DNA from 4 places in the Pedococcus sp. P1_H8 genome. Region 4 is predicted to be linked to each of the others. Evidence: riboswitches for the same ligand, from Rfam matches in the RefSeq annotation. Region 4 holds a riboswitch; each other region holds the start of a gene.
What was found. A riboswitch is a leader RNA that binds a small molecule or an ion and turns the genes downstream of it on or off. The one in region 4 is predicted to bind S-adenosylmethionine.

Region 1 (5,861 bases), on a different contig from region 4:
GGCAGTCCCTCACTGAACTCCAGCAGGAGCTCCAGGCGTTGCGGCGCAAGCAGATCCGCGAAGTCGTCGGCGATCTCCTGCATCGCAGCCGGCAGGGGGACAGGCTGGGCGGCCGCCGGGCCGCTCACGGCAGTGGTCACGTCGGCGCGCCTTGTTCGACCGGGACGCGGACCGCGTTGCCCCACTCGGTCCACGAGCCGTCGTAGTTGCGGACGGCGTCGAAACCCAGCAGGTGGGTCAGGACGAACCATGTGTGGGAGGACCGCTCACCGATGCGGCAGTAGGCGATCGTGGCGTCGGTGGGGGACAGGCCCTGCTCCTGCAGGTAGATCGCCTCGAGGTCCGCACGCGACTTGAAGGTCCCGTCCTCGCTGGCCGCCCGCGCCCACGGCACCGACTTCGCACCGGGGATGTGCCCTCCGCGCATCGCGCCCTCCTGGGGGTAGTCCGGCATGTGCAGCAGCTCGCCGCTGAACTCGCCGGGGGAGCGCACATCAACCAGCGGCCCACCGAGGTGGGCCAGCACGTCCTCCTTGAACGCCCGGATCGGCGCGTCATCCCGTTCCACCACTGGGTATGCCGCGTCGCCGATCAGCGTCTCCACGGCCGACACCTCGCGGGTCAGCTCGCGTCCCTCGGCCGCCCACTTGGCTCGGCCGCCGTCGAGCAGCCTGACGTCGTCGTGGCCGAACAGGCTCATCACCCACAGCGCGTAGGCGGCCCACCAGTTGTTCTTGTCTCCGTAGATCACGACCGTGGTGTCTCGGCCGACACCGCGGGCCGACATGACTGCCGCGAACTGTTCGGGGCGGACGTAGTCGCGAACCACCGGGTCGTTCAGGTCCTGGTGCCAGTCGAGCTTCAGCGACCCCGGGATGTGGCCGGTGTCGTAGAGCAGCACGTCCTCGTCGGACTCCAGGACCACGATGCCGTCGGGTCCGCCGACGGCTCCGGCCTCGATCTGGTCGGCCAGCCACTGAGTGCTGACCAGTCGCTCGGGGTGGGCGTAGCGGGTGGAGCTGACGGAGGGGGAACCAGCGGAGTCGGCCATGTCCCAAGGCTAATCCCGCTGGTCACCCGGGCCCATGGCAGGATGGCCGCGACCGACCGAAACGAAACCCGGAGGGGTGCTGACGTGGGCTTTCTCGGAATGGGCAAGGACGAGGCAGAGGCCAAACCGACCTCGGCGCTCGAACAGGCGAAGGCCCCTCGCGAGGACTCGGGCATGTTCTCCGGCGCCGTGACCGGCCTGATCGAGAGCCTGCTCGACGTGGGCATCGACGGCAAGGGTCCGTTCGACTCGGCGCAGAAGGTCGCGGACGTCCGGCGGGCCGAGAAGCCTGGTGCGGACGAGGCCGTCGACGCCGTCGTCCGAGGTCACCTCAGGCTGGCTGCCGCCGGTGGGTTCGTCACCGGGCTCGGTGGTTTCGTCACGCTGCCGGTGGCGCTCCCGGCCAACGTCGTCGAGTTCTACATCGTGGCGACCCGGATGGTCGCCTCGATCGCGTCCCTGCGGGGCTACGACATCAAGCGGCCAGAGATCCGCTCGGCGGTGCTGCTCACCCTCGTGGGGGCCGACGCGGACGACCTGCTGAAGAAGGCGGGCGTTGCCTCGACCGGCCGGCTCGCCAACCTCGCGGCCCAGCGGCTGCCCGGGCCGGCGTTGATGGTGGTCAACAAGGCGGTCGGATTCCGGCTGCTGTCCACCGCGGGGAAGAAGACGCTCAGCCGGTTCGGCAAGGGCGTGCCCGTCATCGGCGGTGTCGTCGGGGCCGGTCTCGACAGCTACCTGCTGAAGAAGATCGCCGACCACGCGCGCCACGAGTTCCCCCCCAGGGCCACCGGCCTCTGAGGGGGATGGTCTCGGAGTGGCGTGGGCGTCCTCGCGCAGGCACGCTGGGACGGTGTCGGGAATCACCGGGGCGCCCAGGTCGTTTGAACCGTGTCCGGGCCATTGTGGCGTCCGGGAGCCTGCGCCCTCGAACAACCTGCGCCCTCGAACAACGGGAGTCTGACCATGGCCATGACCCGCTTCGGTGCCCTGCGCACCATCGCCACCGCGGTGCGGACCGCAACCCGTCCGGGATCGCCCGCCCTCGGCGAGCGACTGATGAGCCTGCCCCGACTGTTTCGGGCCACTTTTCGCGGTGAGTATGCCGGGACCACCCGCGGCCGGCTCCTGATGGTTCTCGGGGCGGTGGCCTATGTCGTGTCGCCCATCGACCTGATCCCCGAGCTGGCCCTGTCCGTCTTCGGTCTCGCCGACGACGCGGTGGTGGTGTCGTGGATCGCGGCAACCGTCGTCAACGAGACCGAGTCGTTCCTCGCCTGGGAGCGCACCACGCCGGCGAGGAGCGCGCACGAGACCGTGGAGGGCGACGTCGTCCGCTGACGCCAGCACGACGTCCTGATCCGCGCGGTCGGGGCGTTTCGGGGGGTGTGGGCGGTGCGGTATTTCGGGTGTGTGGACGCCGTCGTGGCGCCGTGGCGGTGCCCGCTGGGCACACCTCGCCCGCTCCGGACGGCCTCGTCCACAGCGCTGCCTGCCAGCGCTCACGGGCTGGCCTGGAGGCCGCCACCGTTGGCCCATGAGCCAGAGCCAGATCAGACTGCGAGGGCCGGCGGACGTCGTCGCCGTCCTCCCGTACCAGCTTGGTTACCACCCGCAGGACTCGATCGTGCTGATCGCCCTGCACGGTCGCAGCGTCGGGCTGATCGAGCGGATCGACCTGCCACCACCGCAGGACGCCGAACAAGTCGGCAGCGTCCTGGTGGCACCCCTGCTGGCGGACCGGCCAGATGCGGTCATGCTCGTCGGCTACGAGACGGCGGCTGGCTCGAGCCGGCTCGCGCTCGACGCGGTGCGTCGGCTGGCGACCGAGGCCGACCTCCAGGTGCTTGACCGACTCGTCGTTCGTGACGGACGCTGGTTCGCCATCGACTGCGCCGACGGTTGCTGTCCGAGCGACGGCGCACCCGTTCCGGCGGCCGCCGACACCCCCGCCGTCGCCGAGTACGTCGGGCTCGAGATCGCGCCGCTCACGGGTCGGTCGGCGATTGCCGACCTCGTTGCCGCAGATCCAGCCCTCGTGGAGGAGGTGGCAGCGGAACTGGCGGGTGTCGTGTCGTCCGACCCGGGACGGTCCGCGGCCGCCTTCCGGCTCGAAGCGCTGTCGCGCTGGTCCGTGGTCTGCGACGTGACCGATGGCGCCCCCGACGTCGAGGAGCTCGGTCCGGCCGGGGTCTCCCTACTCGTGCGCAGCATGGAGGACCTCGCGCTGCGCGACGGACTGGTGGCCTGGTTGTGCCCGGGTTCGCTGCCCCTGGACTCCCTGACGCCGGACCTCGTGGACGCGCTGCGCTGCAGCCTGCCGGCTCCCACCTGGCACAGCGGGTCTGCGGGAGCCTCGCCCGCCGTCGCCGGTCGCCGGCTGCTCGCCAGGTTGCAGTCCCTTGTCAGGTGCGTGCCCGACGAGCACGCGGCCCCAGTGCTCACGGTGCTCGCCAACTGTGCCTGGTGGCAGGGGGACGGAGCGCTGGCCCGGACGTGCGTGGACCGAGCGCTCCGCACGCACCCCGAGTACCGCCTGGCGCTGCTGCTCGAACGCATGCTCGACCTCGGAGTGCGTCCCGGAAGCCAGAAGCAGCAACCTGCGACGGAGGCGCGGTCCCGCTGACCCGGGCGTCGAGCCACGACCCGCCCTACTGCGCGTCCATCGTGCGGACGCCGGGGACGCGCCGACGGCCTCCTCGTATGATGGTCGACAGGTCATGAGTCCCAGCACCAAGCCCCGGCTTGCTGGGCGGCAACCCTCCTCGCGGTGGGGTGCCCCGGGTGAGGACCCGGCCGACCCTGACCTGGGCGGCAAGCGCGAGCGCCACAGGAGTAGTTCCGATGACCACGACCTCCCCACCACGAGCGACGTCAGGGGCCTGGCGCGAGGGTGACCCCGCCGGCCGACGCCAGTTCGTCGACCTCGGCGCGGTGGAGCTCGAGCGCGGCGGTGTCCTTCCCGCGGTGCGGGTCGCCTACGAGACCTGGGGTGAGCTCAACGCCGCTCGGGACAACGCCATCCTCGTCGAGCACGCCCTCACCGGTGACAGCCATGTCGAGGGCCCGACGGGTCCGGGTCATCCGACGCCGGGCTGGTGGGACGGGCTGATCGGGCCCGGCCGGCCCCTCGACACCGATCGCCACTTCGTCGTGGCCGCCAACGTCCTGGGCGGCTGCCAAGGGAGCACCGGCCCGTCCTCGCCGGCCATCGACGGTGCACCGTGGGGCAGCCGCTTCCCCTTCGTCACCGTGCGTGACCAGGTGCAGACCGAGGCCCTGCTCGCGGACGTCCTGGGCATCCACCGTTGGCACGCCGTCCTGGGCGGCTCCATGGGGGGCATGCGTGTCCTCGAATGGGCGGTGACCCATCCAGAGCGCGTCGCCACGGCCATCGTGCTGGCCAGCACGGCCTACGCCACTGCGGAGCAGATCGGCTGGTGCCAGGCGCAGCTGCTCGCGATCCGCGCGGACAGCGACTTCCACGGTGGCGACTACTACGAGCGCGGCGCCGGACCCGAGACGGGGCTGGGGATCGCGCGGCGGATCGCGCACGTCACCTACCGCAGCGAGCTCGAGCTGCACGAGCGGTTCGGTCGCGAGCCGCAAGCGGCGGAGGACCCGCTGGGCGGCAATGGTCGCTATGCCGTCGAGTCCTACCTCGACCACCACGCGGGCAAGCTGGCCGGACGATTCGACGCCAACTCCTACGTCGTCCTCACCGAGGCGATGAACTCCCACGACGTCGGGCGGGGACGTGGGGGAGTCGCGCAGGCACTCGCCAGGATCACCGCGCAGGTGGCAGTGGTCGCCGTCGACTCGGACCGGCTCTACCCGCCGCGGCTGTCCACGGAGATCGCGGACGCGGTCCCGGCGGCACAGCTGCACACCGTGCACTCCGACTACGGTCACGACGGGTTCCTCATCGAGATCGAGCAGGTCGGTCAGATCGTGTCCCGAGTGCTCGGTGGCCCTGCCTGACCGGGCGATTTCCGGTACGGTCGCCCCAGCGGCTGCCGTCGCCTGGTGTGCCCCGGTCCACCCGGGTCAACACCGCTACTCGGTCAACTGAACGTAGGAGGTCCCCTGTGTCCATCGTTGTGGGATATGTACCGACGAAGGAAGGGCGCGCCGCTCTGCGCCGGGCCGCGGACGAGGCGCTGCTGCGCAAGTCCAAGCTGATCGTCATCAACTCCCAGCGCGGTGGCCGAGACTTCGACGGTGACGAGGCGAACCGTTTCGAGGCGGACCTCTCCCGCATCCAGGGCGAGCTCGACGAGGAGGGCCTGGAGCACGAGGTGCGTCAGCTTGTCCGAGGCAACGAGCCGGCCGAGGACCTGATCGCCGTGGCCGAGGAGGAGCACGCCGAGTTCATCGTCATCGGCCTGCGTCGTCGCACTCCCGTGGGCAAGCTCATCCTGGGCTCGAACGCCCAGCGCATCCTGCTCGACGCGTCGTGCCCCGTCCTGGCCGTCAAGGCCGACGCCTGAGGCGACCGGTCTGCACCTGCCCTGCAGGCGTTCCATGGGCATCCAGCTGCGGATCGAGCAGGTGTCCGGAGTGTGCCGATGCGGGATCTGCGGGCAACTCGTTTTACAATGTCATCAACGAGATCTCGTCAGGGTCCAGCCCAGCCGATCTCGGCAATACTTCCACTCCCGCTGTTGTTGTCACAGACATCCCCTCAAGCATGGCTGTGATGACGTGCGCCGTGCCGCGAGTCCGCGACGAAAGGTAGTCCGTGTCGCCTGTGTCCAAGAAGGCTGCGAGCCCCGCACCGTCTCTTCCCCCCGAGTTCTCCCACCCCGCG
Region 2 (5,861 bases), on a different contig from region 4:
CGGTGAACTCGGGCCGCGCCTCGTAGTCCTCCTCAGAGTAGAGCCGGATGCAGATGCCGTCCGCGAGGCGCCCGCAGCGACCGGCGCGCTGGTTCGCACTCGCCTGCGAGATCCCCTCGATCGGCAGCCGCTGCACCTTGGTGCGCTGGGAGTACCGCGAGATGCGTGCGGTGCCGCCGTCGACGACGTAGCGGATGCCCGGCACGGTGAGCGACGTCTCGGCGACGTTCGTGGCCAACACGATTCGTCGTCCGGTGGCCCGTCCGAAGACCTTGTGCTGCTCCGCGGCGGAGAGCCGGGCATAGAGCGGCAGCACCTCCGTCTGCGGCAGCTTCATGCTCTCGAGCGCGTCGGCGGTGTCGCGGATCTCGCGCTCCCCCGAGAGGAACACGAGGATGTCGTGACCGGTCCCGTCCGCAGCGCGCTCGGTCCACAGCTCCTCGACGGCTTCACACACGCCCGTGACCTGGTCCCGCTCTTCTGCGTCGGGCCGCTGCGGGTCGACGAGCGGGCGGTAGCGGACCTCGACGGGGTAGGTGCGGCCTGACACCTCGATGATCGGCGCTGCCTCCCCCGACACCGGGTCACAGAAGTGTTCCGCGAAGCGCTGCGGGTCGATCGTCGCGGAGGTGATGACGACCTTGAGGTCGGGCCGCTTCGGGAGGAGCTGCTTGAGGTAGCCGAGGATGAAGTCGATGTTCAGCGACCGTTCGTGCGCCTCGTCGATGATGATCGTGTCGTACTTGCGCAGCAGGCGGTCTCGTTGCATCTCGTTGAGCAGGATGCCGTCGGTCATCACCTTGACGAGGGTGGTGTCGCTGCTCTGGTCGGTGAAACGCACCTGGTAGCCGATCGCGCCACCGAGCTCGACCTCGAGCTCCTCGGCGATGCGCTCGGCCACCGAGCGCGCGGCGATGCGCCGCGGCTGGGTGTGTCCGATCAGTCCCGCCTGCCCGCGCCCCACCTCGAGGCAGATCTTGGGCAGCTGGGTCGTCTTGCCCGAGCCCGTCTCCCCCGCGACGATGACGACCTGGTGGTCGCGGATCGCAGCAGCGATGTCGTCCTTGCGCGCGACGACCGGCAGCTCCGGGGGGTACTTGAGCTCCGGCACGGGGGGCGGCACCCGCAGGGGGTGGGGTGGCCCCTGTCGATGTCCCTGTCGACGTGGCCGCCGAGACCGGGACCGCTGCTCGGAGGACACGGGCGAAATCATACGGGTGAGCCAGACTCACCCCTGGGTCCGCTCAGCGCACCAGCGTGGTCAGGTTGCGCGGGTTCGGCAGCTGGTCGGGAGCTAGGATCGCCCCGCCACCCGAGACGGTCACCAGCAGCAGGATGAGGGCAAGGAGGGTCAGGGCCACGGCGAGGGCGAGCCGCGGGACCTGGTGCGGAAGGTGGACCGGGTGGACGTGCAGGTGAAGCGTCACGGGCCCCGGATGCGAAGCCATGGCCCCAGTATCCTCCCGCGGCCGCCGACTGACACCTGCATCCGACGGGTTCGCTCCGACGCAGGTGTCAGCCAGTCAGCTCGGCCAGTCACCTCAGGCGCTCTTGGCGGCGATGAACCCCTGCTCGAGGTCGGCGAGGATGTCGTCGATGTGCTCGATGCCCACGGCGAGGCGCACCAGCCCGGGCGTCACCCCTGCCTTCAGACGGTCGCCGTCCGGACCCTGCGAGTGAGTCGTGGAGGCCGGGTGGATCGCGAGCGAACGCACGTCACCGATGTTGGCGACGTGGCTGTGCAGGACCAGTGACTCGACGAACCGGCGTCCCGCTTCGACACCCCCGGCGATCTCGAACGCCAGCACCGCCCCAGCGCCCCGTGGCGTGTACTTGGTCGCCTTCTCGTGGGACTCGTGGTCGGGCAGTGACGCCCAGACGACCTGCTCGACCTGCTCGTGCGCCTGCAGGAACGCGGCCACCTTGTGGGTGTTCTCCAGGTGCCGCTCGATGCGCAGGCTCAGCGTCTCGATGCCCTGGGCGATGAGGAACGCGTTGAACGGTGAGATCGCCGGCCCCAGGTCGCGGAGCAGCTGGACGCGCGCCTTGAGGATGAACGCCAGGTTGGCGCCGAGGGCACTCCCCACGCCGAGGTCCCGCGCGAACACCAGCCCGTGGTAGCTCTCCTCGGGCGTGTTGTAGTTGGGGAACTTCTCCGGGTCGGCCCCGAAGTCGAACGTCCCTCCGTCGACGATCACCCCGGCGATCGAGGTGCCGTGACCACCGAGGTACTTGGTGGCGGAGTGCAGGACGATGTCGGCGCCCCACTCCAGCGGGCGGATGAGGTAGGGCGTGGCGATCGTGTTGTCCACGACGAGCGGCACACCGGCCTCGTGGGCGACGGCCGCGACTCCCTCGATGTCGAGCACCTCCGACTTCGGGTTGGAGATGGTCTCGCCGAAGAACAGCTTGGTGTTGGGCCGGACGGCTGCCCTCCACGACTCCAGGTCGTTCGGGTCCTCGACGAAGCCCACCTCGATCCCGAACTTGGGGAGGGTGTGCTTGAGCAGGTTGAAGGTGCCGCCGTACAGGCTCGGGCTCGCCACGACGTGGTCCCCCGCCTCGGCGATGTTGAGGATGGCCAGGGTCTCGGCAGCCTGGCCCGAGGCGACGAGCAGCGCCCCGACGCCGCCCTCGAGCGACGCGACGCGCTGCTCGACGGCGTCCTGGGTCGGGTTCATGATGCGCGTGTAGATGTTGCCGAACTCCTTGAGGGCAAACAGGTTTGCCGCGTGCTCGGTGTCCTTGAAGACGTATGACGTCGTCTGGTAGATCGGCAGCGCGCGAGCGCCTGTCGCGGAATCCGGCTCTTGTCCGACGTGGACCTGGCGGGTCTCGAACGACCAGTTGGTGGAACTCATCTCGGTGTCCTTCACTCTCGTATGCCGCGTGACGCGGCTCGGGGGCCCGTCGCCGGCGGAGTGGGTGGTCGAGGAGCCCGTGAAGGGAAGGTCCGTCATCCCCAAGGTCTTGTGATCACTGACGCCACCGCCGGAACGGTGCGGGACACGTGGTGGGTCTCCCGCGCTTGCGGACGGCAACGGCGCCGCCCGCCAGGTCTTCACCCGGGGCACCCCACCGCGGAGGAGGGTTGCCGGCCAGCGAGCCGGGGCATGTCGCTGGCACTCATGACCTGGCCCGAGGCTACGCCGCGGAGGTGAGCGGGCGGCATACCCATCTCTCATCGCGGACGCAGCGTCCTGGTGGCCACGGGCGGCCTGAGTCAGCGGCCGCCGGGGCGGTTGTCGGGGTCCGGGGCGGGGCCACGCGCGGCGGAGGCGTCGCGCGCCTGCATCGCCTCGTCCGTCTCATGCCGGAGGTACAGGTCGCGCCCGGTGCCGACCGCCCCCAGACCGGCCGTGGTCGCCTCGGCGGCAAGGCCGGTCACGAACATCGTCCGTGAGCGGGCGGGGTCACCGGTGACCAGGGCGAGGTCGTCGAGCCACTTGTTGCGCACCAGGACTCGTGCGCGTTCCCTGACCTGCTCGGCCGCCCAGTGCGCCGTCGCGGTCGGCGAGCCCGGTGAGCGGGTGGCGCGGAACATGCGGCCGCCGGGCTTGGGGTCGGCTCGACCGGCGCGACGCAGCTCCTCGGCCGTCGCGAGCCGGAGCCGTTGGGCGGTGTCATGGCGCAGCAGGCGTCGCGCTGTCCTCGTGCGGCCGACGAGAGCCGCGGGGTTCGTCGCCAGCGCGCCCCGCTTGAGCACCGCGGACGCCGGGCCGGTGGCCGACGTCGCGGCGCCCAGGGCGATGTCGCCCCAGTCCCCGTCGCCGTAGCCGACCTTGACCAGGACGTCTGCTGTCACCTCGAGGCCGTCGCAGACCTCGGCGACCACGCCCAGCGCCTTGGCCGGCGGCGTGGGAGCCATGGCCACGGCTCCCGTCGCGCTCCCCAGGGCACCGGCCGCGCGACTCAGTCCGGTCAGGGAGTCGTAGAGCCGTGAGTCGTCGAGCCCGTCCTGGACGAGCCGGTGCAGCACGGTGGCGCACCGGCGGTCCGCCTCGGCGAACCGCTCCCAGGCCGCCGCGTGGCGGCGTTCGGCGAGCTGGACGAGCTCGAGCTGCTCGATCTCCTTGCGGTGCAGGTCTGCGGCGACGACGCGCTGCGCTAGGTCGGCGCTCTCCTGCGCCGCCACCCGCCGGTTGCCGAGGGTGACGGCGAGCTGCCAAGCCTCCGCGTGCGTCGTCACCGCCCAGGAGGCGTCGTGCTGCGCCTGCGACAGCGCCGCGCCGAGCGGACGCAGGGCCACCGCGGAGACCGCGTAGCGACGTCCGACCGAGACGAGTAGCGAGGACGCCGTGCGAGATCGAGCGGCGAAGGCGGCACCCCCGGGACCCGACCAGGTGGCCCTGCTCGGGTCGCCGAGGCCCCGCAGCGTGCCCGCCAGGGCCAGCAGCAGCTCGCCCTGCCCTGCCAGTCGGTCGGCCAGCGCACGCACCGTGCCGGGATCGCCGGGAAGCGGCCGCAGGATCGTCATCCGCCACCGCCCGGGAAGGCGGCTGCGCTCCCGCTCTCGACCTCGGCGTACAACCGCCCGGCGAGAGCGGTCGCGGCGGCCAGGTCCTCGAGCTCGCGTCCGAGTGACTGGCGTTGGTGCTCGAAGTCGCCGAGCACGGAGGCGAGCGCCCCCGCGCTGTCGCCGGGGCCCAACGCCCAGGTCTGCTCGGAGCCGCGCAGCGCCTGCCACTGGAGGTCCGCTGCCACCTCCCTGAGGGCATCGGCCAGGGCCAGGACGGCGTCGGGGTCCACCTCGATCCGGGTCATGATTCGAGGGTAGGTCGGTCCCGCGAGGTCTCCGGAGGTTGTCCACAGCCGCCCGGGCGCTGGGCCCGCCCACCCGGAATCTGCCGGTTCGTGTTGTGATGGACCATGACCATTCTGGGTGAGTACGTCGCCAGTCCCACCGCGTGGGTTCGCAGCCAGGTCGAGAAGATCGAGACCACGGGGACGACCCGCGCGGTCGACATCCAGGGCCGACCGGTCGTGATGCTGACCATGCTCGGCCTCTCCGGCAAGGTGCGGAAGGTGCCGTTGATGCGCGTCGAGCACGACGGTGTGTATGCCGCGGTGGCGAGCAAGGGCGGCGCCCCCGAGCACCCGAAGTGGTACGCCAACCTCCGGAAGAACCCGGTCCTTGACCTGCAGGACGACGAGCGCACCTGGACGGTGCGGGCCCGTGAGCTCGAAGGCGCCGAGCGCGAGGAGTGGTGGCCGCGGTGTGTGGAGGCGTTCCCGCCCTACGCCGACTACCAGGTCAAGACCGACCGGCTGATCCCCGTCTTCGTCCTCGAGCCCATCGACGAGCCCAGCGCCTAGCCCCCTGACCAGTTCTCAGCGGGGACGCGTGCGCCGCAGCCAGAGCAGCCCGAGCACGGGCAGGACCAGCGGCACGAAGCCGTAGCCGGACCCGAAGTGCGACCACACCGTCTTGTCGGGGAAGGCTTCCGTGGCCAGGTAGGACGCCAAGCCCACGACGAGCACCCCCGCCAGCTCGACGCTGATGGCCACCAGCGCGACCCGGCGTGAGGTCTGGTCACCGCGGGCCAGCGCGACCGTCGCCACGACGTAGATGACCGCCGCGAGCGCCGACAGGACATAGGCCAGCGGTGCCCTCGAGAAGTATTCGGAGATCTGCAGCACCGAACGACCGGTGGCCGCGAGGGCGAGCAGGCCGTACACGGCGACGAGGACCACGCCCGGTCCCGATCGGGTCGAACGCACTGACGGGGTCTCAGCCACGGAGGTTCCAGATCTGTTGGAGGCGCGCGGTCATGACCGCGACGCCGAAGGCACCGACGGCGACGACCCCCATGGCCCAGCGAGTCTTCTCCTTCAGCGCCAGGAACAGTGCTGCCGGCGGC
Region 3 (5,861 bases), on a different contig from region 4:
AGTCCCTGTGGGTGGGTGGACCCCGCCCGCACCAGGGCTGCGGTCCGCCGACGCCAGCATTGCTGCGCCACGCGCCGCACCAGGTTCACGACGTCCGCGGGGGCACTGTCCGCGCCGTGTCCGAAGTGGGCGACGACACCTCCATCGGCGGGATCGTTCTCGTGGCCGAACGTGCGCACCCAGATCGCCGACCCCTTCAAACCCTCCAGCACGGGTTCGACGACGGCTTCCACGGCGCGAGCGGGATCAAGGATCTCCTGCGAGATCCGGGCAACGGTGTGCACGGCGGCGGCGAGGCGTACCTGCTCGGCCAGCGCCAGCCGCTGTCGGGCACCGTTGATCGCGATGCCTGCTTGGTTGGCGAAGACCTCGAGCAGGCCCTGCTGCACCTCGTCGGGGCGCCTGCCACTGAGTGGAAGGTCGACGGTGATCATGCCCAGCCACGTGCCGGCGACGTCGTAGAAGGGCGCCAGCAACGTGTCGAGGGGGTCCCAGGAGTCGGGTTCTCCAATCGCGGAGACCTCCCACCCCTCTGCCACCCAGCCGGGCTGCGAGGTCGGCGGCAACCGGTCCGCCGGGACGAAACGCAGCGTGCCCCACTGCTCCGCGATCTCGAACTCGGCCTCGACCAGGCCGCGCGGGGTGCGTCGCCCCATCAGCTCGCGACGGGCTCCGGCGTCGCCGGCGACGGCAACGACCTCGAGGTCCCCGTCCGGCTGGACGAGGCTGATCGCGGCCACCCGAAAGCCGACCACGTCCGCTGCGCCCTCGACGATCAGGTCGAGCACGTCCTGCAGGCTCTCCTGACCACTGGCGCGGTTCATCAGCTCAGACAGGCGCCGCAACGCCTGCACTCCGGTCGAGGTCAAGACCATCGACTGCTCACCTCCGACCGATTGTTGCGGCTCCCCAGCACCGGTGCAGGCTAATCGCAACGTGCCCTCCGCCACCCCCTTTTCTCCCCACACATAAACCCCCCCGGTCAGCGTGGTGCTGACCTGCGGCTCTCGTGGTGGCCAGGGGCGGGGTCGAACCGCCGACCTTCCGATTTTCAGTCGGACGCTCGTACCAACTGAGCTACCTGGCCGTGGGTGCAGGTGTGTGGTGCCACTGCGATCCCGAACATGCGATCGCGGCGGTCTCGTGCCGAAGCCCGGGGGACCGTCGCGACTGCAGGATCATAGCCGATCCGTGCTGCCCGCTCACAACCGGCTGCAATCGCGGAATAGCCGCGTGTGCAACCAAGTTGCGTCCCCCATGAAGGCAATCACCTTCGCCGAGTACGGCGACCCCGACATCCTCCAGCTCTCCGACCTCCCCGACCCCAAGGTCGGCCCGGGTGAGGTGCTGATCCGCGTCCGCAGCGCGGCCGTGAACCCCGTCGACTGGAAGGTCCTCAAGGGCTACCTCGACGGCCTCATGGTCGTGGAGTTCCCCGCGATCCCCGGCTGGGACGTCTCCGGAGTCGTCGAGGCGGTCGGCCCAGACACCCCCGAGTGGGCCGTCGGCGACCACGTGATCGCCTACGCCCGCAAGGACTGGGTGCAGGGCGGCACCTTCGCCGAGCTCGTCACCGCGCCGGTTCGCACCGTCGCGCGCAAGCCGAAGTCGCTCGACTGGCACCAGGCGGCGGGCCTCCCGCTCGCCGGCCTCACGGCATACCAGCTGCTGGCTCGGCTGGGGATCAAGGACGGCGAGACCGTCCTCGTGCACGCCGCCGCCGGTGGCGTCGGCCTCTTCGCCGTCCAGATCGCCCGCGCCCTCGGCGCGCGCGTGATCGGCACCGCCTCCGAGGGCAACCACGAGTTCCTGCGCGGGCTGGGTGCCGAGCCCGTGACGTATGGCGCTGGGCTGGCCGAGCGCGTGCGTGATCTCTCGCCCGACGGCGTGGACGTCGTGGCCGACTTCGTGGGCGGCGTCCTGGACGTGACGCAGGCGGTCCTCGCCGACGGTGGCCGGCACGGGTCGATTGCCGACGGCACCGTCGCCGCGGCGGGTGGGCTGGCGGCCTGGGTGCGACCCGACGCGGAGGACCTGACGGCGCTGGGTGACCTGGCCGACGCCGGGAGGCTGACCGTCCCGGTGGCCGAGGTGTTCGCGCTCGCGGATGCGGCGAAGGCGTTCGAGCTCAGCCAGACCGGGCACGTCCGCGGCAAGATCGCCATCGAGGTCAGCACCGATTGAGGTTGTGTGCCTGAGGTTGAGCTCTGACTCCGCCTCAGGCACACAACTGCTCGAAAAGAGCGCCCGCGCAACGGATTCCGTGCGTGGGCGCCCTTCGTCGTCCCAGCATGCGAGAGGCATATCCTACTTATTTGATAGGTAATGAAGGAACCGCTACCTTCGACGCAGGTCATGAGTTCCAGTGACAAGCCCCGGCTCACTGGACGGCAACCCTCCCACTCGCGGTGGGGTGCTCCGGGTGAAGACCTGGCGGCAGTCGAGCGACTGTCGCAAGCGCGAGGCTCTCGAGCCTCATCCGAGGACGGAAACCCATGAAGGACAACGGATCCAGGCAGGCAGCCGCTCGCTCCTGCCGACCCGTCCTGCGCAGGCACATCGACCTGCTCAGGGTTTCCAGCGCGCTCTGTCAACACTGACGCTCCTCCTCGAAACCCATTCTCCTGCAACGGTTCTGCGCCTCGGCGCGGGACCGGCGATGCCTCTTGCCCGAAAGGATCCACCCATGGCTGTCATTGCCACGATCTCCAGCAGTCCCTCCCTCTCCTCCAAGACCGACGCCGTCCTCTCCGACATCGCCAGACAGCTCCAACGCGCCGGCCACGTCGTCGTCCCGATCGTGCTGCGGGACCTACCCGCCGGCCCACTCCTGCGTGGCGACGCCCACGACCCCGAGGTGGCCCGCGCCGTGGCTGCCCTCGAGGCGGCGGACGCGGTCGTCGTCTCCACCCCGGTCTACAAGGCGGCCTACGGCGGCCTGCTCAAGACGTTCCTCGACCTGCTGCCGCAGTTCGCGCTGCGCGGCAAGGTCGTCCTGCCCGTGGCCACCGGCGGCACGTCCGCGCACGTGCTGGTCGTCGACTACGCCCTCCGGCCCGTCCTGGCGAGCCTGTCCCCGAGCAGCATCACCCCGGGCTGGTTCGTCCTGGCCGACCACGTGAGGCTCGTCGACGGGGGTGAGGCACTCCTCGACGAGGCTGCCCGGCGGCCGCTGCAGGAGGTCACGACCGTCTTCCTCGACACGGTGGCGGGCCGCTCCCTGGTCACCGCGGGCGCCGGGCTCCGTGAGGCGGTGGCCTGATGCGCACGATTCGTCGCTCCTTCACCGCGAGCCGGGCCCTGGTCGCCTCGCTGGCCGCAGCGCTCCCACTCGTCCTGGCGTCCGGCTGCTCGCTCCCGTCGAGCGAGGCCAGCAGCTCAGCCAAGGACAAGGGGCCGGTGACCATTCGCTACCAGGGGTGGGCCAACTCGGTGTCGCTGCCTGAACTCGCCTCCGACCTGGGCTACTTCCCCACCCTCAAGCTCAACTGGGTCGGCAACACCACCAGCGGTCCCCAGGACATCCAGTCCGCGGCCACGGGGCAGACCGACTTCGGCGGCGCGTTCTCCGGCGCCGTGGTCAAGCTGATCACCGCAGGGGCTCCCGTCAAGGCCGTGGTCAACTACTACGGCGAGGACGCCAAGTCGTTCAACGGGTTCTACGTCAAGAACGACAGCCCGATCCGGACCCCGCACGACCTCATCGGGAAGAAGATCGCCGTCAACACCCTGGGGGCGCACGCCGAGGCGGTGATCGACACCTACCTGAAGAAGAACGGGCTCACGCCGGCCCAGATCAAGCAGGTGCAGCTCGTCCCGCTTCCCCCCAACGACACCGAGCTGGCCGTGCGCCGTGGGCAGGTCGACGTGGGCACCCTGTCCGGGGTCCTGCAGGACCACGCCATCGCCACGGGAGGCCTGCGGTCGCTGTTCAGCGACTACGAGCTGTTCGGGGCCTTCAACGGTGGGCAGTACGTCCTGCGCGAGGACTTCATCGCCCAGCACCCCGCGGCGGCGAAGGAGTTCGTCACCGGGGTCGCCAAGGCGATCGAGTGGGAGCGCACGAGCCCTCGCGAGACGGTCATCGCGCGGTTCACCACGATCATCGAGAAGCGAGGTCGCAACGAGAAGACCGACAACCTCAAGTTCTGGAAGAGCGTGGGCGTCGCCAGCAAGGGCGGCGTGATCAGCGACGAGGACTTCACCCGCTGGGAGCCGTGGCTCGTCGACAGCGGAGTCATCGAGCAGGGCGCGCTCAAGCCCGGTGACCTCTACACCAACGAGTACAACGGGATCGCGTCGAAGGCGTCCTCATGAGCACCCACATCGAGCTGCGTGGCGTGACCAAGGAGTTCGCGCTCCGCCCGACGAGGGACCAACCGCAGGCCCGCACGCTCGTTGCCCTGGACGACGTGTCGCTCGAGGTGCCACGCGGTGAGTTCCTCACGCTGGTCGGGCCGAGCGGGTCGGGCAAGACCACCTTGCTCGACCTGCTCGGCGGGCTGAGCCGACCCACGAGCGGCAGCGTCCTCGTGGACGGTGCCGAGGTGACCGGTCCCGGTCTCGACCGGGGCATCGTCTTCCAGCAGTACGCGCTGTTCCCGTGGCGCACCACCCTCGCCAACGTGACCTTCGGCCTCGAGCAGCAGGGACTGAGTCGTCGGGAGCGCACCGAGCGTGCCCGCGACAACCTGGCCCTCGTCGGGCTCGAGGGATTCGAGGACCGCTATCCGCACGGGCTCTCCGGTGGGATGAAGCAGCGGGTCGCGATCGCCCGGAGCCTGGCCTACCAACCGGGGATCTTGCTCATGGACGAGCCGTTCGCTGCGCTGGACGCGCAGACCCGCGAGCAGCTCCAGGACGAGCTGTTGCGGATCTGGCGGGCCACCGCCACGACCGTCGTGTTCATCACCCACGGCATCGAGGAGGCGGTCTACCTCGGCCAGCGCGTGGCCGTCCTGAGCTCGCGCCCCGGGCGCCTCAAGGCCCTCGTCGACGTCGACCTCGGTGACCGCCAGTCCACAACTGACCTGCGCTCCGACCCCAGCTTCGTGCACTACCGGCACGAGGTCTGGACCCTCCTGCACGACGAGGTGCGCCGTGCCCAGGACGCCGGTCACCTCAAGATCCAGCCCGACGGCACAGAGAAGGCAGCCTGATGAGCACCGCAACCCTCGACCCGGCTCGCGACCTGACCGCGCCGACGAACCTCGACCCCGCACCCCGGGCGAGCGTCGCCCAGCAGGTGGCCACGCGGCATACGCGAGGTCACGGCCTGGCCCGCGGCGTGGGCCGGCTGGTCCGTCGCTCGGCCGCCGTGGTGCTGTTCCTGCTGCTTTGGGAGTACGGCACGCAGTACCTGCTCGACCCGGCGCGCAAGGTGTTCCTCCCACCCCTGCACGAGGTGCTCCAGGCATGGTGGGGACTGGTCCAGAGCGGCCAGCTCCAGCAGCACGTGGCAGCGAGCCTGACCCGGTCGGTGATCGGGTTCAGCTTCGCGGTGGTCGCGGGCATCGGGCTGGGGCTCGTGGTCGCGTGGTACGACGGCCTGCGCGAGTTCCTCACCCCGCTGCTCGAGGCCTTCCGCAACACCGCTGCCCTCGCGCTGCTCCCGGTCTTCGTCCTGCTGCTGGGGATCGGGGAGACGAGCAAGATCTCGATCGTCGCCTACGCGAGCTTCTTCCCGGTGCTGCTCAACACGATTGCCGGGGTGCGAACTGTCGACCCCCTCCTCGTCAGGGCCGCCCGATCGCTCGGCCTGGGCAGCCTGAGGCTCTTCCAGAAGGTCGTCCTGCCCTCCGCGGTGCCCACCATCTTCACGGGCGTCCGGATGGCAGGCACGGCCTCGATCCTGGTCCTCA
Region 4 (5,861 bases):
TTCAAGATGGACCAGCTCCCGCTGGACAACCGGCTCACCGACCTGCGCGCCTTCGCCCGGCTGGGGGAGGAGGGCGTCGACCTGTTCATGACGGACTCGACCAACGCCGAGGTCCCCGGGTTCACCACTCCGGAGCGCGAGATCGCCCCGGCGATCGACAAGGTGTTCCGCGACGCCCAGCGCCGGATCATCGTCGCCTGCTTCTCCTCGCACGTGCACCGTGTCCAGCAGGTGCTCAACGCCGCAGAGTCGGCCGGGCGCAAGGTCGCCATGGTGGGCCGCTCGATGGTGCGCAACATGGGGATCGCCGCCGAGCTGGGCTACCTCCACGTGCCCGACGGCGTGCTCGTCGACGTCAAGAAGCTCGACAACTTCCCCGACGACCAGGTCGTCCTGATCTGCACCGGGTCGCAGGGCGAGCCGATGGCTGCGCTGTCGAGGATGGCCAACCGCGACCACCGCATCGATGTGGGAGAGGGAGACACGGTCCTCATGGCCTCGTCCCTGATCCCCGGCAACGAGAACGCCGTCTACCGCATCATCAACGGCCTCATGCGGCTCGGTGTCAACGTCGTGCACAAGGGCAACGCCAAGGTGCACGTGTCCGGCCACGCCAGCGCCGGCGAGCTGCTCTACTGCTACAACATCGTCAAGCCCCGCAACGTGATGCCGGTGCACGGCGAGTGGCGCCACCTCGTGGCCAACGCCGAGCTCGCGGTCCAGACCGGTGTCCCCCGCGAGCAGGTCGTGCTGGCCGAGGACGGCGTGGTCGTCGACCTCGTCGACGGTGTCGCGCGGATCGTCGGGGCGGTGCCCTGCGGCTACGTCTACGTCGACGGGTCCTCGGTGGGTGAATTCGACGAGGCGCTGCTCAAGGACCGCCGGATCCTGCGTGACGAGGGGTTCATCTCGGTCATCGTGGTGATCGACTCCGCCACCGGCAAGATCGCCGCCGGGCCGGAGATCCAGGCCCGGGGCTTCGCCGAGGACGACGAGATCTTCAGCCAGGTGCGGCCCAAGATCGAGCAGGCGCTCGCCGAGGCCACCGGCAACGGTGTCACCGACTCCCATCAGCTCGAGCAGGTCATGCGCCGGGCGATCGGCGGTTGGGTCGGCGGCAAGATCCGCCGCCGCCCGATGATCATCCCGGTCGTCATCCAGGCCTGACCTGCGCCGGCTTCACCCAACAAGGTTGCGCTTCACCCGAGAACCGTTCCCGGGTGAAGCACCCCTTTATCGGGTAACCCGATAAAGGGGTGGCGGGTGGGGTGTGAGCTGCCAGCCAACGGCGGGGTATGCCGCGGGGTCGGCTACCAGGGGCGGGCGAGGTCGAGCGCCCGCGGGTCGCCGACGGGCAACCAGCCCTGCGGACCGTTGACGTACTCGGCGCGAGGCCCGTGCTCGGCGAGCTCGGCCACGGCCGAGAGCAACCGCTCGACGTGCTCCGCGGTCGTGGCCAGCCCGACGCTGGCCCGGACGGCGGTCGTGGAGCCCACGGCATAGGGGTCGTCGAGCAGGGCGTCGACGCACAGGTGCGCGCAGAACTTGCCGTCCCGGACGCCGATGCCGTGCTCGGCCGACAGGGCCGCGGACACCAGGGACGAGTCCACCCCGTCGATGGTGAAGGTCGCCACAGCGACCCGCTCGTGGTCGGGACTGAAGAGCGAGTAGGTCTGCACACCGTCGATGGCGGACAGGCCCTCCAGCAGGCGTGCGCCCAGCGCGCGCTCGTGCTCCTCGACGGCGTCGGAGTGCGCGCGCAGGGCGTGGCACGCCGCCGCCAGGGCGATGGCGCCGATGACGTTGGGACTGCCCCCCTCGTGGCGGGCGGCCCCCTGCTGCCATACGACACCGCGCTCGGTCACCGACTTGGTGGCGCCGCCGCCGGCGAGGTAGGGCGCCGCAGCGTCGAGCCAGTCGACCCGACCCGCCAGGACTCCCGTGCCGAACGGTGCGTAGAGCTTGTGGCCGGAGAGCACGGCGTAGTCGACGCCGAGGTCGTCGAGGTCGACCGGGCGGTGCGGTGCGTACTGGGCGGCGTCGAGGACGACCCTCGCACCGGCCTGCCGGGCGATGGCGGCCAGCTCCCGGACGGGCCAGATCTCCCCGGTGACGTTGGAGGCACCGGCCAGCACGACCAGGCGGTGCCGGCCGGGGTGGTCGCGGAGTGCGGTGCGCAGAAGGGCCCTCGCGTCGCTGACGCTGCCGGGAACCGGAAGCCGGTGGGTCCGGTTCGTCGGCCAGGGCAGCAGTGCGGCGTGGTGCTCGGACTCGAAGACGAAGACCTGCGTGTGTCGTGGCAGACAGCGAGCCAGGAGGTTGAACGAGTCGGTGCTGTTGCGGGTGAAGACGACCTCGTCGCCCTCACGTGCCCCGACGAACGCCCGCACCTCGGCCCGCGCCTGCTCGTACCACGCCGAGGTCACCCGGGAGGCCCAGCCGTTGCCCCGGTGGACCGAGGAGTAGGTCCGCAGCGCGGTGTCGACTGCCTTCTTGACGCTCACCAGCGCCGGCGTCGACGCGGCGTGGTCGAAGTTGGCATAGTCGACGGCGCCGTCCACCGTCGGCACGAGCAGCGACTCGGACACCACTGCGGGCAGCGGGCCGACCTCGCCCAGGGAACCGGCGTCGGGGACGGGGCGCAGGTGGCTCTGGGTGCGGGCGTGCGCCAGGGGCGCGCTCCGACGAAAGGCGGGTGGCGGGGTGCTCGCGATCGACATGGGGTACAGCTCCTGGTCCGGGTGGGACCCGAGAGAGCTCCCGAGTCCGCGCTTGCCGGCTGCGGGTGCAGTCGGCCCGGTCGTCACCCGGAGCACCCCACCGCGGAGGAGGGTTGCTGGTCAGCAAGCCGGGGCTTCGCGCTGACACTCATGACCTGTCGTCGAGGGTAGCGGCACGTGCCCAGCGCGATCCAGCACCCGGGCGGGGTTCCCGCGATCTGAGATGGATCCGCGGTCTGCGGTCTGCGGCGTGGAACGGCCGGGCGGCCTTGGCCGAGCGGTCTGGCGGGGTGGGTCGGCACCGCCGTCCCCGCGCGACCTTTTTTCCCCCTGGGTGCGCGCCTGTGCCGACGACCATTCCTGGTCGTCGGCGAGGCCGGAAGGGACACATTGCCCGGCCGTGGAACGCGTGTGACGCGTGTGTCCGGTGTGACCTTCGCGTAGCCTGCGGATCATGGCGACACGTCCGTCCACACCAGCACGATCAACAGCAGGGTCGCGCTCATCCGGGGGCCGGGGCACCGCAACACGCCCCGCCAACCGCAAGAGCAGCGCACCCCGCAAGTCCCCTGCCCGCGGCAAGACCAGCGGGGGCGGACTGCCCCTGCCCCTGCGCGCCGTCCGAGGGACCTGGATGGGCATGGCACACGTTGCCGGGGGAGCCGTGCGCAGAGTGGGCAGCAGCGCTCGCGAGCTCGAGCCCGAGCACCGCCGCGACGGGATCGGCTTCGCCCTCATCGGCCTGTCGATCGTCGTGGCGGCCCGCGAGTGGTGGGCCTTCGAGGGTGCGATCGGCGACGTGATCCACGCGATCGTGGCGGGCACCTTCGGGCGGGTGGCGTATGCCGTGCCGCTCGCCCTGCTCTTCCTCGGCATCCGTCTCCTGCGGGCACCGCAGGACGACTCGGCCAACTCACGTATCGGCGTCGGTCTCGGCGCACTCGCCTTCGCTGCCTCCGGACTGGCGCACGTCGCCGCCGGGGTTCCCGTTCCGCCGCAGGGCGCCGACGGAATGCGCGACGGCGGCGGCATCATCGGCTTCCTCGCCTCCAGCCCGCTGAAGGCGGCGGTGTCGGTCTACGGCACCGTGCCGATCCTGTTGATGCTCGGCTTCTTCGGCCTCCTGGTCATGACCGCGACGCCGCTGCACCTGGTCCCGACCCGACTCTCCGAGCTGCGCGACCACCTCCTGCACCGTGGGGCTGTCGACCCCGGCACCGATGGGCTCACCGACGCGGTCGAGGACAAGCCCAAGCGTCGTCGCCGGGTGATCGACCCGGAGGGTCCCCTCGAGGGGGACGAGGCGTTCGAGCAGGCCGCCCTCGTGGCACCCGACGGTCGGCGGTTCCGCCCGGGCGAGAAGCGCCCGACCTCGCCCGGCGTGCTGGCCCCCTCGGCGACCGCCGAAACCACCTCGCCCGTCAAGGGTCCGGCCATCGAGGTCAAGGCCGCCCTCGAGGCGCCGCCGACGACCCCGTTGCCGCAGCGCGTCGAGCAGCTCGCCCTGGCCGGCGACATCACCTACACGTTGCCCGACAACGCGATCCTCGAGCCCGGCTCACCGCACAAGACCCGCAGCGCCGCCAACGACCGGGTGGTCGAGTCGCTGAGCCAGGTGCTCGAGCAGTTCGACATCGATGCCCAGGTCACCGGCTTCAGCCGCGGACCGACGGTCACCCGCTACGAAGTCGAGCTCGGCCGCGGCACCAAGGTCGAGCGGGTCACCGCCCTCTCCAAGAACATCGCGTATGCCGTGGCCTCCGCCGACGTCCGTATCCTCTCGCCGATCCCGGGCAAGTCCGCGATCGGCATCGAGATCCCGAACGCCGACCGCGAGAAGGTCAGCCTCGGCGACGTGCTTCGCAGCCAGGCCGCGCGGGGCAACGAGCACCCGATGGTGATGGGGGTCGGCAAGGACGTCGAGGGCGGCTACGTCATCGCCAACCTCGCCAAGATGCCGCACCTGCTCGTCGCGGGCGCCACCGGTGCGGGCAAGTCCAGCTTCGTCAACTCGATGATCACCTCGATCCTGATGCGGGCCACGCCCGACGAGGTGCGCATGGTCCTGGTGGACCCCAAGCGGGTGGAGCTCACGGCATACGAGGGGATCCCGCACCTCATCACGCCGATCATCACGAACCCCAAGAAGGCAGCCGAGGCACTCGCCTGGGTGGTGCGCGAGATGGACACGAGGTACGACGACCTCGCGCAGTTCGGGTTCAAGCACATCGACGACTTCAACAAGGCGGTCAAGGCGGGGAAGGTCAAGCCGCTGGCAGGGTCCGAGCGGGTCATCCACCCCTACCCCTACCTGCTCGTCATCGTCGACGAGCTCGCCGACCTGATGATGGTCGCGCCCCGTGACGTCGAGGAGTCCATCGTCCGGATCACCCAGCTGGCGCGGGCGGCCGGCATCCACCTGGTGCTGGCCACCCAGCGGCCGTCGGTCGACGTCGTGACCGGTCTGATCAAGGCCAACGTGCCGTCCCGGATGGCGTTCGCGACGTCCTCGTTGGCGGACAGCCGGGTCGTGCTCGACCAACCCGGTGCCGAGAAGCTGATCGGTCAGGGCGACGCGTTGTTCCTGCCGATGGGTTCCAGCAAGACCATGCGCGTCCAGGGTGCGTGGGTCACCGAGTCCGAGATCCAGCAGGTCGTCAAGCACGTGACCGGCCAGCTCAAGCCCAGCTATCGCGAGGACGTGACCGTGGTCGCGTCCAAGAAGCAGGTCGAGGACGACATCGGCGACGACCTCGAGCTGCTGCTCCAGGCGACCGAGCTCGTCGTGACGACGCAGTTCGGCTCCACGTCGATGCTCCAGCGCAAGCTGCGCGTCGGGTTCGCCAAGGCCGGCCGACTGATGGACCTGCTGGAGTCCCGCGGAGTCGTGGGTCCGTCCGAGGGCTCCAAGGCGCGCGACGTGCTGATCAAGCTCGACGACCTGCCGATGACCTTGGCACTCATGCGCGGGGACGAGGTGCCCGAGATGGAGCCGGTGTTCGACGGGCAGGCCGCTCCGGCCGACGCCGGGGTCGAGCGCACCGACGAGGTCGTCCTGCCCGGCGCCGGCTACACGCCGGGCTACGCACCCGACTCGCGCTACGACAACGACCCGGTCGCCAGAGGCCTGGCCGGTCGCGA

Region 1: it holds a riboswitch for S-adenosylmethionine, as region 4 does, so the genes downstream of both, metX (homoserine O-acetyltransferase MetX) here and AC1DYG_RS10900 (aminotransferase class V-fold PLP-dependent enzyme) in region 4, are expected to answer to the same signal.
Region 2: it holds a riboswitch for S-adenosylmethionine, as region 4 does, so the genes downstream of both, AC1DYG_RS16775 (bifunctional o-acetylhomoserine/o-acetylserine sulfhydrylase) here and AC1DYG_RS10900 (aminotransferase class V-fold PLP-dependent enzyme) in region 4, are expected to answer to the same signal.
Region 3: it holds a riboswitch for S-adenosylmethionine, as region 4 does, so the genes downstream of both, ssuE (NADPH-dependent FMN reductase) here and AC1DYG_RS10900 (aminotransferase class V-fold PLP-dependent enzyme) in region 4, are expected to answer to the same signal.

Annotation. Positions count from the first base shown of each region.
Region 1 is NZ_JBFUCP010000005.1:166,168-172,028, reverse strand. It holds gene AC1DYG_RS09625 (SufE family protein) at 1-83, opposite strand, end outside; gene AC1DYG_RS09620 (sulfurtransferase) at 137-1,051, opposite strand; gene AC1DYG_RS09615 (EcsC family protein) at 1,136-1,852, shown strand; gene AC1DYG_RS09610 (YkvA family protein) at 2,018-2,392, shown strand; gene AC1DYG_RS09605 (DUF4192 domain-containing protein) at 2,589-3,677, shown strand; SAM riboswitch class IV at 3,768-3,878, shown strand; gene metX (homoserine O-acetyltransferase MetX) at 3,896-5,032, shown strand; gene AC1DYG_RS09595 (universal stress protein) at 5,140-5,541, shown strand; gene AC1DYG_RS09590 (RNA polymerase sigma factor) at 5,802-5,861, shown strand, end outside.
Region 2 is NZ_JBFUCP010000012.1:53,762-59,622, reverse strand. It holds gene hrpA (ATP-dependent RNA helicase HrpA) at 1-1,213, opposite strand, end outside; gene AC1DYG_RS16780 (hypothetical protein) at 1,245-1,448, opposite strand; gene AC1DYG_RS16775 (bifunctional o-acetylhomoserine/o-acetylserine sulfhydrylase) at 1,542-2,861, opposite strand; SAM riboswitch class IV at 3,020-3,134, opposite strand; gene AC1DYG_RS16770 (hypothetical protein) at 3,224-4,477, opposite strand; gene AC1DYG_RS16765 (hypothetical protein) at 4,474-4,764, opposite strand; gene AC1DYG_RS16760 (nitroreductase family deazaflavin-dependent oxidoreductase) at 4,870-5,316, shown strand; gene AC1DYG_RS16755 (hypothetical protein) at 5,332-5,739, opposite strand; gene AC1DYG_RS16750 (hypothetical protein) at 5,732-5,861, opposite strand, start outside.
Region 3 is NZ_JBFUCP010000003.1:100,395-106,255, reverse strand. It holds gene AC1DYG_RS03990 (sensor histidine kinase) at 1-875, opposite strand, end outside; tRNA gene AC1DYG_RS03985 (tRNA-Phe) at 1,011-1,087, opposite strand; gene AC1DYG_RS03980 (NADP-dependent oxidoreductase) at 1,258-2,184, shown strand; SAM riboswitch class IV at 2,352-2,466, shown strand; gene ssuE (NADPH-dependent FMN reductase) at 2,687-3,262, shown strand; gene AC1DYG_RS03970 (ABC transporter substrate-binding protein) at 3,262-4,317, shown strand; gene AC1DYG_RS03965 (ABC transporter ATP-binding protein) at 4,314-5,159, shown strand; gene AC1DYG_RS03960 (ABC transporter permease) at 5,159-5,861, shown strand, end outside.
Region 4 is NZ_JBFUCP010000006.1:246,112-251,972, forward strand. It holds gene AC1DYG_RS10895 (ribonuclease J) at 1-1,167, shown strand, start outside; gene AC1DYG_RS10900 (aminotransferase class V-fold PLP-dependent enzyme) at 1,311-2,720, opposite strand; SAM riboswitch class IV at 2,764-2,876, opposite strand; gene AC1DYG_RS10905 (FtsK/SpoIIIE family DNA translocase) at 3,355-5,861, shown strand, end outside.